4 regions of the Novosphingobium pituita genome follow, and region 1 is predicted to be linked to each of the others. Evidence: predicted binding sites of a transcription regulator. Region 1 holds the regulator's gene; each other region holds the start of a gene.
The links. The regulator LexA, encoded in region 1, represses DNA repair genes until DNA is damaged. The targets are predictions, from matches to a motif close to GTTCCNCNCTTGTTCT.
Positions count from the first base shown of each region.

Region 2: a site for LexA is predicted at 1,443-1,458, ahead of recA (recombinase RecA). Genes of this name have one in related genera too.
Region 3: a site for LexA is predicted at 2,044-2,059, ahead of SBI20_RS07600 (DNA recombination protein RmuC). Genes of this name have one in related genera too.
Region 4: a site for LexA is predicted at 1,307-1,322, ahead of SBI20_RS08280 (ribonucleoside-diphosphate reductase subunit alpha). Genes of this name have one in related genera too.

Region 1 covers NZ_BTFW01000001.1:1,147,007-1,150,211, reverse strand. Annotated here, with positions in the region: gene cysS (cysteine--tRNA ligase) at 1-538, shown strand, start outside; gene SBI20_RS05485 (DUF2322 family protein) at 588-926, opposite strand; gene lexA (transcriptional repressor LexA) at 1,014-1,694, opposite strand; gene SBI20_RS05475 (molybdopterin molybdotransferase MoeA) at 1,752-2,996, opposite strand; gene moaC (cyclic pyranopterin monophosphate synthase MoaC) at 3,007-3,205, opposite strand, start outside.
Region 2 covers NZ_BTFW01000001.1:67,907-71,111, forward strand. Annotated here, with positions in the region: gene SBI20_RS00300 (hybrid sensor histidine kinase/response regulator) at 1-1,275, shown strand, start outside; gene recA (recombinase RecA) at 1,534-2,610, shown strand; gene SBI20_RS00310 (class I SAM-dependent methyltransferase) at 2,846-3,205, shown strand, end outside.
Region 3 covers NZ_BTFW01000001.1:1,636,683-1,639,887, reverse strand. Annotated here, with positions in the region: gene SBI20_RS07605 (hypothetical protein) at 1-435, opposite strand, end outside; gene SBI20_RS07600 (DNA recombination protein RmuC) at 497-2,029, opposite strand; gene def (peptide deformylase) at 2,159-2,725, opposite strand; gene SBI20_RS07590 (ATP12 family chaperone protein) at 2,918-3,205, opposite strand, start outside.
Region 4 covers NZ_BTFW01000001.1:1,789,597-1,792,801, forward strand. Annotated here, with positions in the region: gene nadB (L-aspartate oxidase) at 1-567, shown strand, start outside; gene SBI20_RS08275 (GlsB/YeaQ/YmgE family stress response membrane protein) at 677-928, opposite strand; gene SBI20_RS08280 (ribonucleoside-diphosphate reductase subunit alpha) at 1,553-3,205, shown strand, end outside.

The DNA of each region.
Region 1 (3,205 bases):
CTATCGCCTGCTGTGCCTTCAGGCGCACTATCGCAGCGAACTGGAATTCTCGTGGGAGGGCCTTGGCGCCGCGCTCACGCGCCTCAAGCGGATGGTCATGGCTGTTGCGCAACTGCGCGAGCGGGTCGAGGCTGGCGCTTCGGGCGAGGGCTGGGAGCGCCATGCGAAGATCGCGCCGCTGGTCGAACGCTTCGACGCGGCGATTTCCGATGATCTCAATACCGCCGTGGCGCTCACGGTGATGGACGAGGTGATCGCGCTCAAGAAGGTCGATCCGGCGCTCAAGCTGGCAGCGATCGGCGCGCTCGACGCGGTGCTGGGCCTGCAACTGACCACTCTGGCGCGCACCGACCTGCGCCTGACGCCCAAGGGCGCGACAATCACGCCCGAGGCGATTACAGCCGTGCTCGACGAACGCCGCGCGGCCCGTGCGGACAAGGATTTCGCGCGCAGCGATGCCCTGCGCGACGATCTGGCCACGCAGGGGGTCGAGGCGATGGACGGCGATCCGCTGGGCTGGGACTGGCGCCTGGGCTGAGCATGGTCAGGTCCCGTGCCGCCTGACGCGGATACGGGACCTGCTCCCTTCAGGCGGGGATGATTTCCAGCGACAGGGCCGGGGCGCCCCCGGCAATCGCGATCAGGCGGTCGATATTGGGGTGGGCGCCGGGCGTGGTGCGCGCGCCGGGGGTATGTTCGGCAAAGATTTCGAGGCCGAGTTCGGCAGCCTGCGCGTCGAGCGTGGCAAAGCGCGTCTTCAGATACTGGTAGACCGCGAGCGAGCCCTGCTGGCCCGGCTGGTTGGCAATGCTGCCTGCAAGTGTGCCATTGGCGTCGAACAGGTCGATCCGGGCCACGCCGTCGATGGCGGGAAGCCGGGCGAGATTATCCTTGAACGAGGGGCCGAACAGGAGCGTGGTCGTCATGGCAAAAAGCACCTTTGAAACGAAGGAAGTGCAGGGGGCTGGCAGGGTCTTCTGAGGCGACTGCCAGCCCCCTGCAACCGGTTTCGCTCAGTGGTAGCGGCGCAGGAGACCGGCGAGCTTGCCCTGTACCTCGATCTCGCTTTCGGCGTAGAATTGCGGTTCGTAGGCGGCATTGGCCGGGTCGAGGCGGATGCGGCCGCGTTCGTGGCGCAAATACTTGAGCGTGGCTTCCTCGCCATGGATGAGGGCAACCACGATCTCGCCATCGCGGGCGACATTGGTGCGGCGCACAAGCGCGACATCGCCATCGAGAATGCCGGCGTCGACCATCGAATCGCCTGAAACTTCGAGCGCATAATGTTCGCCCGAGCCGAGCAGGGCGGCAGGCACGGGAAGCATGGCGCTGCCCTCGATCGCCTCGATCGGCATGCCTGCGGCGATCCGGCCATGAAGCGGGATTTCGACCACGTCGTTGGCGGGCTTGCGCAGCGGGGGCGTGCTTGCCGGGGCGGCACTCGTGGCGCGGGCACGCGACGGTGCCTTGGTGGCCAGGCTCTCGGGCTCGCGGATCACTTCGAGGGCGCGGGCGCGGTTGGGCAGGCGGCGGATGAAGCCGCGTTCTTCCAGCGCGGAGATCAGGCGGTGGACGCCTGATTTCGACTTGAGGTCGAGCGCCTCCTTCATTTCCTCGAACGAGGGGGAGATGCCGGACGCATCAAGCCGCGTCTGAATGAACGAGAGCAGTTCGTGCTGCTTGCGCGTAAGCATCCGCAAGTCTCCTTTGGCGAACGAATGCGGAACGAATAAGCAACCAAACCGAACCCGTCAAGCAAATCCGCCACAATCGAGCAGATAGATCGGCACTTCACTCGCTTCTGGCTGCATTGGCGCGCGCGCTTCGCGGCGCACGAGGCAATTGGCCCGTGCGATGGGCGAGAGTGCGCCCGAATCCTGCAACGGGTCGAGCATGACCTTGCGGCCATCCCATTGTCCGCGCAAAAATTCGGTGCGGCTGCCCCCTGCAGGCATGGCTTCGCCCAGCGGCACCATCAGCGGGCGGGGCAGGGGGTGGGCGGCGCCCAGCGTGGCGCGCAGCAGCGGCAGCAGGAACAGGTGTGCGGTCACGAAGGCCGAGGCCGGATTGCCCGGAAGGCCGAGGATCACTTGCGACTGGTGCTCGCGCGGGCGGCGTCCGACGAGGATCGGCTTGCCCGGCTTGATCCCAACCCGCCAGAAATCGAGGCTGGCGCCAATGGCTTCGAGGGCGGGGCGCACGAGGTCGTGATCGCCGACCGAGGCGCCGCCGCTGGTTACCACGATGTCGGCCTCGCGCGCGGTGTCGAGCGCGCTGGCCAGTGCATCGAGGCGGTCGGGCACGGGGCCGATACGGGTGACCTTGACCGGCAGGCTCGATGCCATGGCCGCCAGCATCGGGCCATTGCTGGCCGGGATCTGGTGGGGGAGCAGCGGGTGGCCGGGGGCGGCCAGTTCGTCGCCGCTGTCGATCACCGCGACGGTAAGGGGACGGTGGACGGGCAGGTGGGAGTGACCTGCGGCGATGGCCAGCGCGATCTGGGCGGGCCCCAGGCGGGTGCCGGATTCGAGCAGGGGATGGCTGGTGGCAAAGTCCATGCCCGAGGGGCGGATATGGCGCCCGAGCGGGTCTGGCGGGGTTCCGGTGAAGGCCACCTGATCGCCGTGGCGAGCCGTGTCTTCCTGAAGCAGGACCATGTCGGCCCCGGCAGGCAGGGCCGCGCCGGTGCTGATGCGGACGGCCTCACCCGGCCCGACCGTACCGGTGAACGGATGCCCGGCGGCGCTTTCGCCCACGACTTCCCACGGGCCGGGCATGTCGGCCTGACGCAGGGCATAGCCGTCCATCGCCGAAAGGGCGGTGGCGGGCTGGGTACGCTCGGCCAGCAGGGGGCCTGCCAGATAGTGGCCGAGGCATTCGGCGCTGGCGATGTGTTCGATGGCCACGCGCGGGGCGAGCGCGATCAGGCGGGCCTGCGCCTCTTCAAGCGCGAGCGGGGGCTTGCGCGGGCGCCCCTGGGGAACGGGATTGGTCACGGGAAATGTCTCACTCGGGGCAGGTCCAGTCGCCCGACTTGCCGCCGCGCTTGGCGATCAGGCGGACGGCCTCGATGATCATGCCCTTGTCGACGGCCTTGGCCATGTCGTAGATCGTCAGGAGGGCCACGCTCACGGCGGTCATCGCTTCCATTTCCACGCCCGTGCGCGCGGTGAGCGAGGCGGTAGCGGTGCATTCGACGCCATGG
Region 2 (3,205 bases), 1.1 Mb from region 1:
TCGGTCAGTCTTGCGGGCGTGCGCGGGCTGGGCGAGGGGACGGTCCTGCTCAGCATCAAGGATTCGACCGAGGAAGCCCGCCTCAAGCGCGAGATCGCCCAGGCCACCAAGATGCAGGCGGTGGGTCAGCTGGCGGGCGGTGTCGCCCACGATTTCAATAACGTGCTGACCGCGATCATCGGTTATTGCGACCTGATCCTGATGCGCCACACCCCCGGCGACAGCGATTACGACGACATCCAGCAGATCAAGGCCAATTCCAACCGCGCCGCCTCACTCACCCGGCAGTTGCTGGCCTTCTCGCGCCAGCAGACGCTGCGCCCCGAAGTGCTGCAACTGCCTGATGTCGTGGCCGAAGTTTCGACCCTGCTGAAGCGTCTGCTGGGCGAGAAGATCCAGCTGGAAGTCACCCACGACCGCAATCTGGGCCTCGTGCGCGCCGATCCGATGCAGCTCGAACAGGTCCTGCTCAATCTGGCAGTCAATGCGCGCGATGCGATGACCGCCAACGGCACCGACACGAAGGCGGGCGGCACCTTGCGGATCATGACCCGTCGGGTCAGCGCGGCGGACGTGCGCGCCATGCGCAGCGAAATCCTGCCGATTGCCGACTATACCGCGCTCGTCGTCGAGGACACCGGCCACGGGATCAAGCCCTCGCAGATCGGCAAGATCTTCGAACCGTTCTTCACCACCAAGGAAAAGGGCAAGGGCACGGGCCTCGGGCTTTCGACGGTCTATGGCATCGTCAAGCAGTCGGGCGGCTTCATCTTTGCCGACAGCGAAGTGGGCAAGGGCACGCGCTTCACGATCTACCTGCCCGTCCACGTTCCCGATCCGGCGGATCTGGCCGCCGAGGCGCCCAAGGCCAAGGGCGAGGCGCGGCGCACGGAATGGACCGGGGGCGGGCGCGTGCTGCTGGTCGAGGACGAGGACACCGTGCGCGCGGTGGCCGAACGCGCGCTGGTTCGTCAGGGCTATGACGTGACGACGGCTGCTGATGGCGAGGATGGCCTCGAAGCCCTCTCGCGCCTGATCGGGCTGGGCGAGGACATCGATCTGGTCGTGTCGGACGTGGTGATGCCCTCGATGGACGGCCCGGCCATGGCGCGCGAGATCCGCCGGATCAGGCCCGACCTGCCGGTGCTGTTCATGTCGGGCTATGCCGAGGAGCAGTTGCGCCGCGAGATCGACATTCCCAACATGCATTTCCTCGCCAAACCGTTCTCGGTCGCGCAGATCGTGGCGGCGGTGGAGCACGTACTGCGCGGTTGAGTCGGTGTGGGCAGGCCGGTTCCGCCAAGGTGGAAGCATTTTTTCCACCGCCTGCGCCAGCCTCTTCGGGCTGCGTTCCGGGGCATCTGCTGATTGGCGAAGGCTTGTAAAACGCCGTATCGGCGGGTGTTTCCGATGATTTTCGGCCAGTGTGGAGGGAAATGATCGTTCCACTCTTGTTCTTGAAGAACAAAGTGGGTACGTGTGGGCTTGTGTTGACGGTTCGTGTCACCCATCTCTAGGCAGGGAGAAGCAGCCATGGCGGCGCAGCTCAAGCTCATTCAGGAAGGCACAGAAAAAGACATGGATCGTCAGAAGGCGCTCGACGCCGCGCTGGCCCAGATCGACCGCGCGTTCGGCAAGGGCTCGGTGATGAAGCTGGGCTCGAAAGAAACGATGCAGATCGAGTCGATTCCGACCGGGTCGCTCGGGCTGGACATTGCGCTGGGCATTGGCGGCCTGCCGCGTGGCCGCATCGTCGAAATCTACGGGCCGGAAAGCTCGGGCAAGACCACGCTGGCGCTCCACGTCATCGCCGAGGCGCAGAAGGCGGGCGGCACGGCGGCTTTCGTCGACGCCGAACACGCGCTCGACCCGATCTATGCCAAGAAGCTGGGCGTCAACATCGACGACCTGCTCGTCTCTCAGCCCGATACTGGCGAACAGGCGCTTGAAATCACCGATACGCTGGTGCGCTCGAACGCGATCGACGTGCTGGTGGTCGACTCGGTTGCGGCGCTCGTTCCCCGCGCTGAAATCGAGGGCGAGATGGGCGACAGCCACGTCGGCCTTCAGGCCCGCCTGATGAGCCAGGCCCTGCGCAAGTTGACCGGCTCGATCAGCCGTTCGCGCTGCATGGTGATCTTCATCAACCAGGTGCGCATGAAGATCGGCGTGATGTACGGCAACCCGGAAACCACCACGGGCGGCAACGCGCTCAAGTTCTATGCGTCGGTGCGTCTCGACATCCGCCGCACCGGGCAGGTCAAGGACCGTGACGAGATCACCGGCAACACCACCCGCGTGAAGGTCGTCAAGAACAAGGTCGCTCCGCCCTTCAAGCAGGTCGAATTCGACATCATGTACGGCGAAGGCATTTCCAAGATCGGCGAAATGATCGATCTGGGGGTCAAGGCCAAGCTTGTCGAGAAGTCGGGCGCGTGGTTCAGCTATGATTCGATCCGCATCGGTCAGGGCCGCGAGAACGCCAAGAAGTTCCTGCGGGACAACCCCGAAGTGCGCGACCGTCTGGAATCGGCCATCCGCGCCCGCACCGAACAGGTCGCCGAAGGCCTGATGGCCGAACCCGAGCCCGAAACCGAAGACAACGCCTAATCACTCCCCGATCCTCCCCACACCGTGGAGAGGATCGGGTGCAGGTGCCCGCGGCCACACCTGGCATGGCCACCAGTGCAACGCCTGCCAAAGATAATGGGGTGAAGGGGGCCTTGCCCCCTTCGATATCCCTTGTTCTTCAAAGTTTTTCCTTGAATCCCGAATTCGCGAAGCGACCGCAGCCCGTCCCGCGGCTTTGACTTGACCGGGGGTGCGGAGGGCGGGAAGAAGGACCATGACCCAAGCAACGGATTGGCAGGGCGGCGTTGGCCGTGCCTGGTCGCAGGAATGGCAGCGCACCGACCTCTCGTTTTCGGGGCTGACACCGGCCCTGTTGGAGGCCATCGGGCGCGAACCGGGCACGCGGGTGCTCGATCTGGGCTGTGGCGCAGGTGAACTGACCCTGGCGCTTGCCCAGCGGCGCGCGGGCGCACAAATTCTGGGGATCGATCTGTCCGCTGATCTCGTCGCAGTGGCCCGGCAGCGGGCGCAGGCGCGGGAAGGGCAGGAGCTGGCAGGCCTGCGCTTTGCCCAGGCTGACGCCACGCTCTGGGCCGAGCCGGATTTTGTTCCCGACCTGCTGGTGTCGCGCCAC
Region 3 (3,205 bases), 490 kb from region 1:
GATTGCGCAGCCCAGCGGCATGATCCGCGCCAGATCGGCCCAGATCGCCGCGCCAGAGGGCGCCGAAAGCTGCTTTCGCAACGAGGCGGGGCCATGGCCGCCGCCATAATCGAGCGTGACATCGCGCGCGGACAGGTCCGCGAGGGCCTGTGCGTCGCGCGTGGCGACCGCAGCGGCGAGCCGGGCGCGAAACTCGGCCCAGCCCGGCTGGCCCGCGCAATCGTCACGCGGCGGCAGCGCCATGGCCGGCAGGGCCGAGGCGGTGTCGGCGGCGACGAACGGGGGGGAAGGGGCCGGACGGGCGGAAGGTTCGGGCGAAGCGGCGGCTTCGGGGGCAGAGGACGGGCCGGGCACGGCAGAGGGGCTTTCCTGCGTGGAGCCATCCTCTGTGGTCTTGTCCGGGCCGCATCCGGCCAGCGCGGCGCACAAGGCCAATGAAAGTGCCGTTGCCCTTGTCCTGCCGGGCCTCGTCCTGCCGCGCCTCATGGTGTCTTGCCTATCCTGCTGCTGCCTGTTCGGGACTGTGTTCGAGGGCAACGGATGGTGCAAGGGTCGGTTCCGCGACCGGTTCTGGCCCCGATTCCGGCACGACATCGGCGGCGCCATAGCGCGGCGCGGTTTCGACCAGCGGGGCTTCCTCGATTTCCCTGGAAATCTCGATGTGCTTCTCGCGCATGCGGCGGGCCGAGGAGAGCACGTTGCGCTCGAAGCTGCCGACGAACTTGTTGTAGTTGGTCACCGCCGATTCGAGGCCCGAGCCCACGCGCTTGAGGTGCTCGGCGGCCACGCGGATGCGGTCGTAAAGTTCGCCGCCCATGCGCCCGATTTCGCGCGCCTCGCGGGCGAGGCCGTCCTGCCGCCAGACTTGCGCGACCGTGCGGCAGATCGCCACGAGGTTGGTGGGCGAGGCCAGCAGCACCTTGCGCTCGAATGCAAAGTCCCACAGCGAGGGATCGCGTTCGAGGGCCGCGGCGATGAAGTGTTCGCCCGGCACGAACATCAGCACATAGTCGGGCGCGTCCTCGAACTGGCTCTGGTAGGCCTTGGTGCCCAGCGTCTGGATGTGGTTGCGCATCGATTGCACATGGGCGGTCAGCGCCGCCGCGCGCGCGGCGTCGTCCACCGCCTCGAAGGCATCCTGATAGGCGTTGAGCGAGACCTTGGCGTCGATCACCAGCAGCTTGTTGCCCGGAATCTTCACGATGGCGTCCGGGCGCAGGCGGCCTTCGTCGGTATCGACCGAATGTTCGGTGATGAAGTCGGTGTGCTCGGACAATCCGCACTGTTCGAGCACGTTGCGCAATTGCTGTTCGCCCCAGCGCCCGCGCGCCTTGGGCGCGTTGCGCAGCGAATTGCCCAGCCGCGCGGCCTCGGCCCGGACCTGTTCCTGCCCTTCGCGCATCGACTGGATCAGGCCGGTGAGGTTGCCGAAGGCGTCGACGCGCTCCTTTTCGAGGCGGCTGACCTGTTCCTCATAGCTCCTGAGCCGCTGGTCGACCGGGGCGAGCAGCGCGGCGAGGGCCTGGGCGGACTTTTCCTCGCTCTGGACGAAGCGTTCCTGTGCGCGGGCGAGGAAGGTTTCCTGCGCCTTTTCCAGAACCTTGTTGCCTGCGTTCTCGAACTCGCGGCGCAGCGCCTCCTGCGAGGCGATCAGCAGGCGCTTCTGCTCGTCGAAATGGAGCGCATCGGCGGTGAGCCGGGCGACTTGCGCGGCCAGATCCTCGCGCTGTTCGCGCGCGGCGTGCAGCGCGTCGCGCAAGGCGTCGGCCTCGTGCGCGCGTTCATGGGCGGCGGCGAGCTGGGCCGAGAGGCTGTCGCGCTCGCTACGCAGGGCATCGCGCTGCATTGCGACCTGTTCGCTCTGGCGCGTGCGTTCGGCCATTGTCGCCAGATCGATGGCCATGGCCTTGACCTGCCCCTGCGCGGTGCGGGCATCTGCCTGCGCCTGCGCCAGAGGGCGCGTGCCCAGAAACCAGCCGAGACCGGCCCCCACGACCAGAGCCACAATCACGAAAACAAGCGCGCCCACACGGCCTCCATTTCAGAACAGAGGGGGAACGTAGGGCAATCGGGAGAGTCGCGCAACTCGGCAAGTCGCCACAGGGCAACAAAAAACCCGCCAAAACGGCGGGCTTTTCGTGTTTGCTGTGGAGGCCCCTCAGGCGGCCTTGCGCAGCTTGTCGAGCTTCTTGAGCGCCATCTGGCGCTTGAGGCGCGAGAGGTGGTCGATGAACAGGATGCCTTCGAGGTGGTCCATCTCGTGCTGGAGGCAGGTGGCCAGCAAGCCGTCGAGGGCTTCCTCGTGGGTCTGGCCGTCCAGATCCTGCCAGCGCGCGCGGATGCGCGAGGGGCGCTTCACGTCGGCATAGATCTCGGGCACCGAGAGGCACCCTTCCTGATAGATCGTCTGGTCTTCCGACGGATCGAGGATTTCCGGGTTGATGAAGACGCGCGGCTCGCGGATCGACGGACGGTGCGAATGGCCGCAGCCGTGGTCGTGGCAATGCTCGGGCTCGGCATTTTCGTCTTCGGGCTGGAGGTCGATCACCAGCACGCGCAGCGGAACGCCGACCTGAATCGCGGCAAGGCCGATGCCCGGCGCGTCGTACATCGTGTCGAACATGTCGGCCACGAGGGTGCGCAGGTCGTCGTCGAACGCTTCGACCGGGGCCGAGATCTGCTTCAGGCGCGGATCGGGGACTTCAAGGATTTCGCGGATAGCCATGGAAGAAAGATAAGCCTTGTAGGAGCGACTCGCAAGGAGGGCTTGATTTGTGGGTGATCCGAAACTTTGTTTCGGATCGTTCGGCACCGGCCCGCTCCCCCACCCGGCCTCCCTACGATAGTACCCTATGGGAGGCCGGGTGGGGGAGCGGGCCGGTGCCGAACCGAAATTCGCCTTCAGGCGAATTTCGAATTAGCAGCCGGCGAGATGGGCGAAGCGGGCGGCCTGGGCGAAGGCTTCACCCCGGCGGGTGCGGCGGGCGAGGGCTTCCTCGTCCTTGCCCCAGAGGCTGGCCTGCCAGTCTTCCTCGGCGCTCGCCGCGTCCCACAGCGCGACGAGGTCGGCCTGGGGATCGAGCGCGGCAAGGCCCACGATCAGCGAGGCCGAGAGCGAGGCGGTGTTGTGGAGGGCGGCCAGCGCGAAGGGCGAAAGCGCTTCGAGTTCGCCGCGCAGCGCGGCCATCGTGGCGGGGCTCTGCGG
Region 4 (3,205 bases), 640 kb from region 1:
GTGCCTGCCCAGCACTATACCTGCGGGGGCGTGCTGGTCGATCTGGCGGGCCGGACGGATCTGGCCGGGCTCTATGCGGTGGGCGAATGCTCGGAAAGCGGGCTCCACGGGGCCAATCGCCTGGCCTCGAACAGCCTGCTCGAATGCTTCGTGTTCGGCGATGCGGCCGCGCGCGACATTCTGGCCCGCTGGGACGATTTCGCCCCCCCGCCCGACGTGCGCGCGTGGGACGACAGCCGGGTCGCCGATTCCGACGAGGAAGTGGTGATCAAGCAGAACTGGACCGAACTGCGCCGCTTCATGTGGAACTATGTGGGCATCGTGCGCACCAACAAGCGCCTCGAACGCGCCGCGCACCGCATCAAGCTGCTCAAGAACGAGGTCAACGAGTACTACGGCAACGTGCGCGTGACCGCCGACCTGATCGAGCTGCGCAACCTGCTCCAGGCTGCCGACCTCATCGTGAAAAGCGCCCGCGCCCGCCGCGAAAGCCGGGGCCTGCACTACAACCAGGACTACCCCGAGGCCCAGCCCGCCGCGCGCGAGACGATTCTGGTTCCCAACTGAGAAACACCCTTGCCAGCCCCCTTGTGCCCACCGCACAGGGAGGACTGAATGAAATCCGGCGGGATTATAAAATCCAAATCCCGCCGGATTTCACTCCCGTAAACGCCGCCTACCAGAAATGGCGGCCCAGATAGATCAGCACGAGCGCGCCCACCACCGAGGCCAGGCACCCGGCCCGGTTGAACCCTTCGCCCACCGTGCCGCGCCCGGCCAGGCTCGAAGCCAGCCCCGCCACCAGCGCCCCGCCGATCCCCAGCAGGATCGTGCGCGCCAGCCCCATGTCGACCGCGCCGGGATAGAGCACGCGGGCGGCCAACCCCACCAGCAGACCCGAAAGCAACATCGAGAGAATATCACCCAAGGGGCATCACCTTTCCTGTTTTTTGCATTGGCTGCGTAAACCACTATGCCGGGGATAAACGCACTCGAAAAATATATTTCGCGAAGGGCAATTTCCCCTTGCATCCTTCGTTCGCCAAGGATTGCCGCGCGTCGCGCCCGCTCACGCCTTGCCCGCTTATCTTCGCGCCCACCCGGATAGGGATCGAACCCTCTTGCGCGGGCGAAAAGATACCCATACTACACCACCTGTTGTGGTCGCAGTGATCGCCACCAACCAAACCTAGTCAGACGTCGGGAGACCCCGCAAGGGGGACACGGACCATCCGCCAATCGGCGGACCCGTTGGCGTCGCTGCGTTTTTGGGCTCGTGCGGCACTGCACCATGACGGAAGGAGGCGTATCGTTCTTCTTCTGTTTCGATTTTGGCATGACCCTTGCGAAGGCTTCGAACGAGCGATGGCTCCGATGAGGCTCTGGCAGGGGCTGTCGCGGTCTGGGCCGTTGCAGGCAGCACCTGCTGCCACGCGGCCTGTGAACGGGTGTCTTTTGATCCGGTCCGTCGGACAAGGGCGGACCTCGTGAACAACGGGGAACGACCATGGACTTGCGGACCGGAGATGCAAACGATGGATTGGCTTGGGTGATGGCGCAGGACGAACTGGGACTGGAAGGCGGCCTGGCCGCGATGGAGCGCAACAATGGCGCTCAGGCAGCGGAAAAGGGTACGACCATGATGGCTGACGACAAGGCCCCGGAAAAGGCACCCTCCACCAGGAAGGCGGCCAAGGCCGCCAAGGCTGCTCCAAACAACACCGGCCCAAACAACGCCGCGACCGCTGCGGTCGAGGCTGCCGCCGCCGATCTGGCCGCTGCGGCCTCGGCGGCGCTGCTCGCCAGCGCGCCCCCGGCTGCCCAGCCGCTCGATTCCAAGGCGGTCAATCCCCGCCGCTTCACGATCCGCACCGACGCCTCGCGCGATGCCAAGCTGACCGCGTTCGGCAAGGAAACCCTCGACGACCGCTACCTGCTGCCCGGCGAGACCTATCAGGATCTGTTTGCCCGCGTGGCCGACGCCTATGCCGACGATGCGGCCCATGCCCAGCGTCTCTACGACTATATCTCGAACCTCTGGTTCATGCCCGCAACGCCGGTTCTCTCGAACGGGGGCACCGGGCGGGGCCTGCCGATCTCGTGCTACCTCAACTCGGTCGAGGACAGCCTCGAAGGCATCGTCAAGACCTGGAACGAGAACGTCTGGCTCGCCTCGCGCGGGGGCGGCATCGGCACGTACTGGGGCAATGTGCGCGGGATCGGCGAGAACGTCGGCCTCAACGGCAAGACCAGCGGCATCATTCCGTTCGTGCGCGTGATGGACAGCCTGACGCTGGCGATCAGCCAGGGCTCGCTGCGCCGTGGCTCGGCGGCCTGCTACCTCGACATCTCGCACCCCGAGATCGAGGAGTTCCTCGAAATCCGCAAGTCGTCGGGCGACTTCAACCGCAAGGCCCTCAACCTGCACCACGGCGTGCTGCTGTCCGACGAATTCATGGAAGCCGTGCGCGACGGCACCGAATTTGCCCTGCGCAGCCCCAAGGACGGCTCGGTGCGCAACAAGCTCGATGCGCGCTCGCTGTTCCAGAAGCTGGTCGAAGTGCGCCTCGCCACGGGCGAGCCCTATATCGTCTTCAACGACACGGTGAACCGCATGATGCCCGCGCATCATCGCGAACTGGGCCTCAAGGTCTCGACCTCGAACCTGTGCTCGGAAATCACCCTGCCCACCGGCATCGACCATCTGGGCAACGACCGCACCGCGGTCTGCTGCCTCTCGTCGCTCAACCTGGAAACCTGGGACGAATGGCAGGGCGACAAGCGCTTTGTCGAAGACGTGCTGCGTTTCCTCGACAATGTGCTTCAGGACTTCATCGACCGCGCGCCCGACGAAATGGCCCGCGCCAAGTATTCGGCAGCGCGCGAACGCTCGGTCGGCATGGGCGTGATGGGCTTCCACTCGTTCCTGCAAAAGAAGGGCATCGGCTTCGAATCGGCCATGGCCAAGGCCTGGAACCTCAAGATGTTCCGCCACATCGCCGCCAAGGCCGACGAGGCCTCGCTGCTGCTGGCCCAGGAACGCGGCCCCTGCCCCGACGCGGCCGACATGGGCTCCATGCAGCGTTTCTCGTGCAAGATGGCGATCGCGCCGACCGCGTCGATCTCGATCATCTGCGGCGGCACCTCGGCCTGCATCGAGCCGATCCCGGCCAACATCTACACGCACAAGACCCTCTCGGGCTCG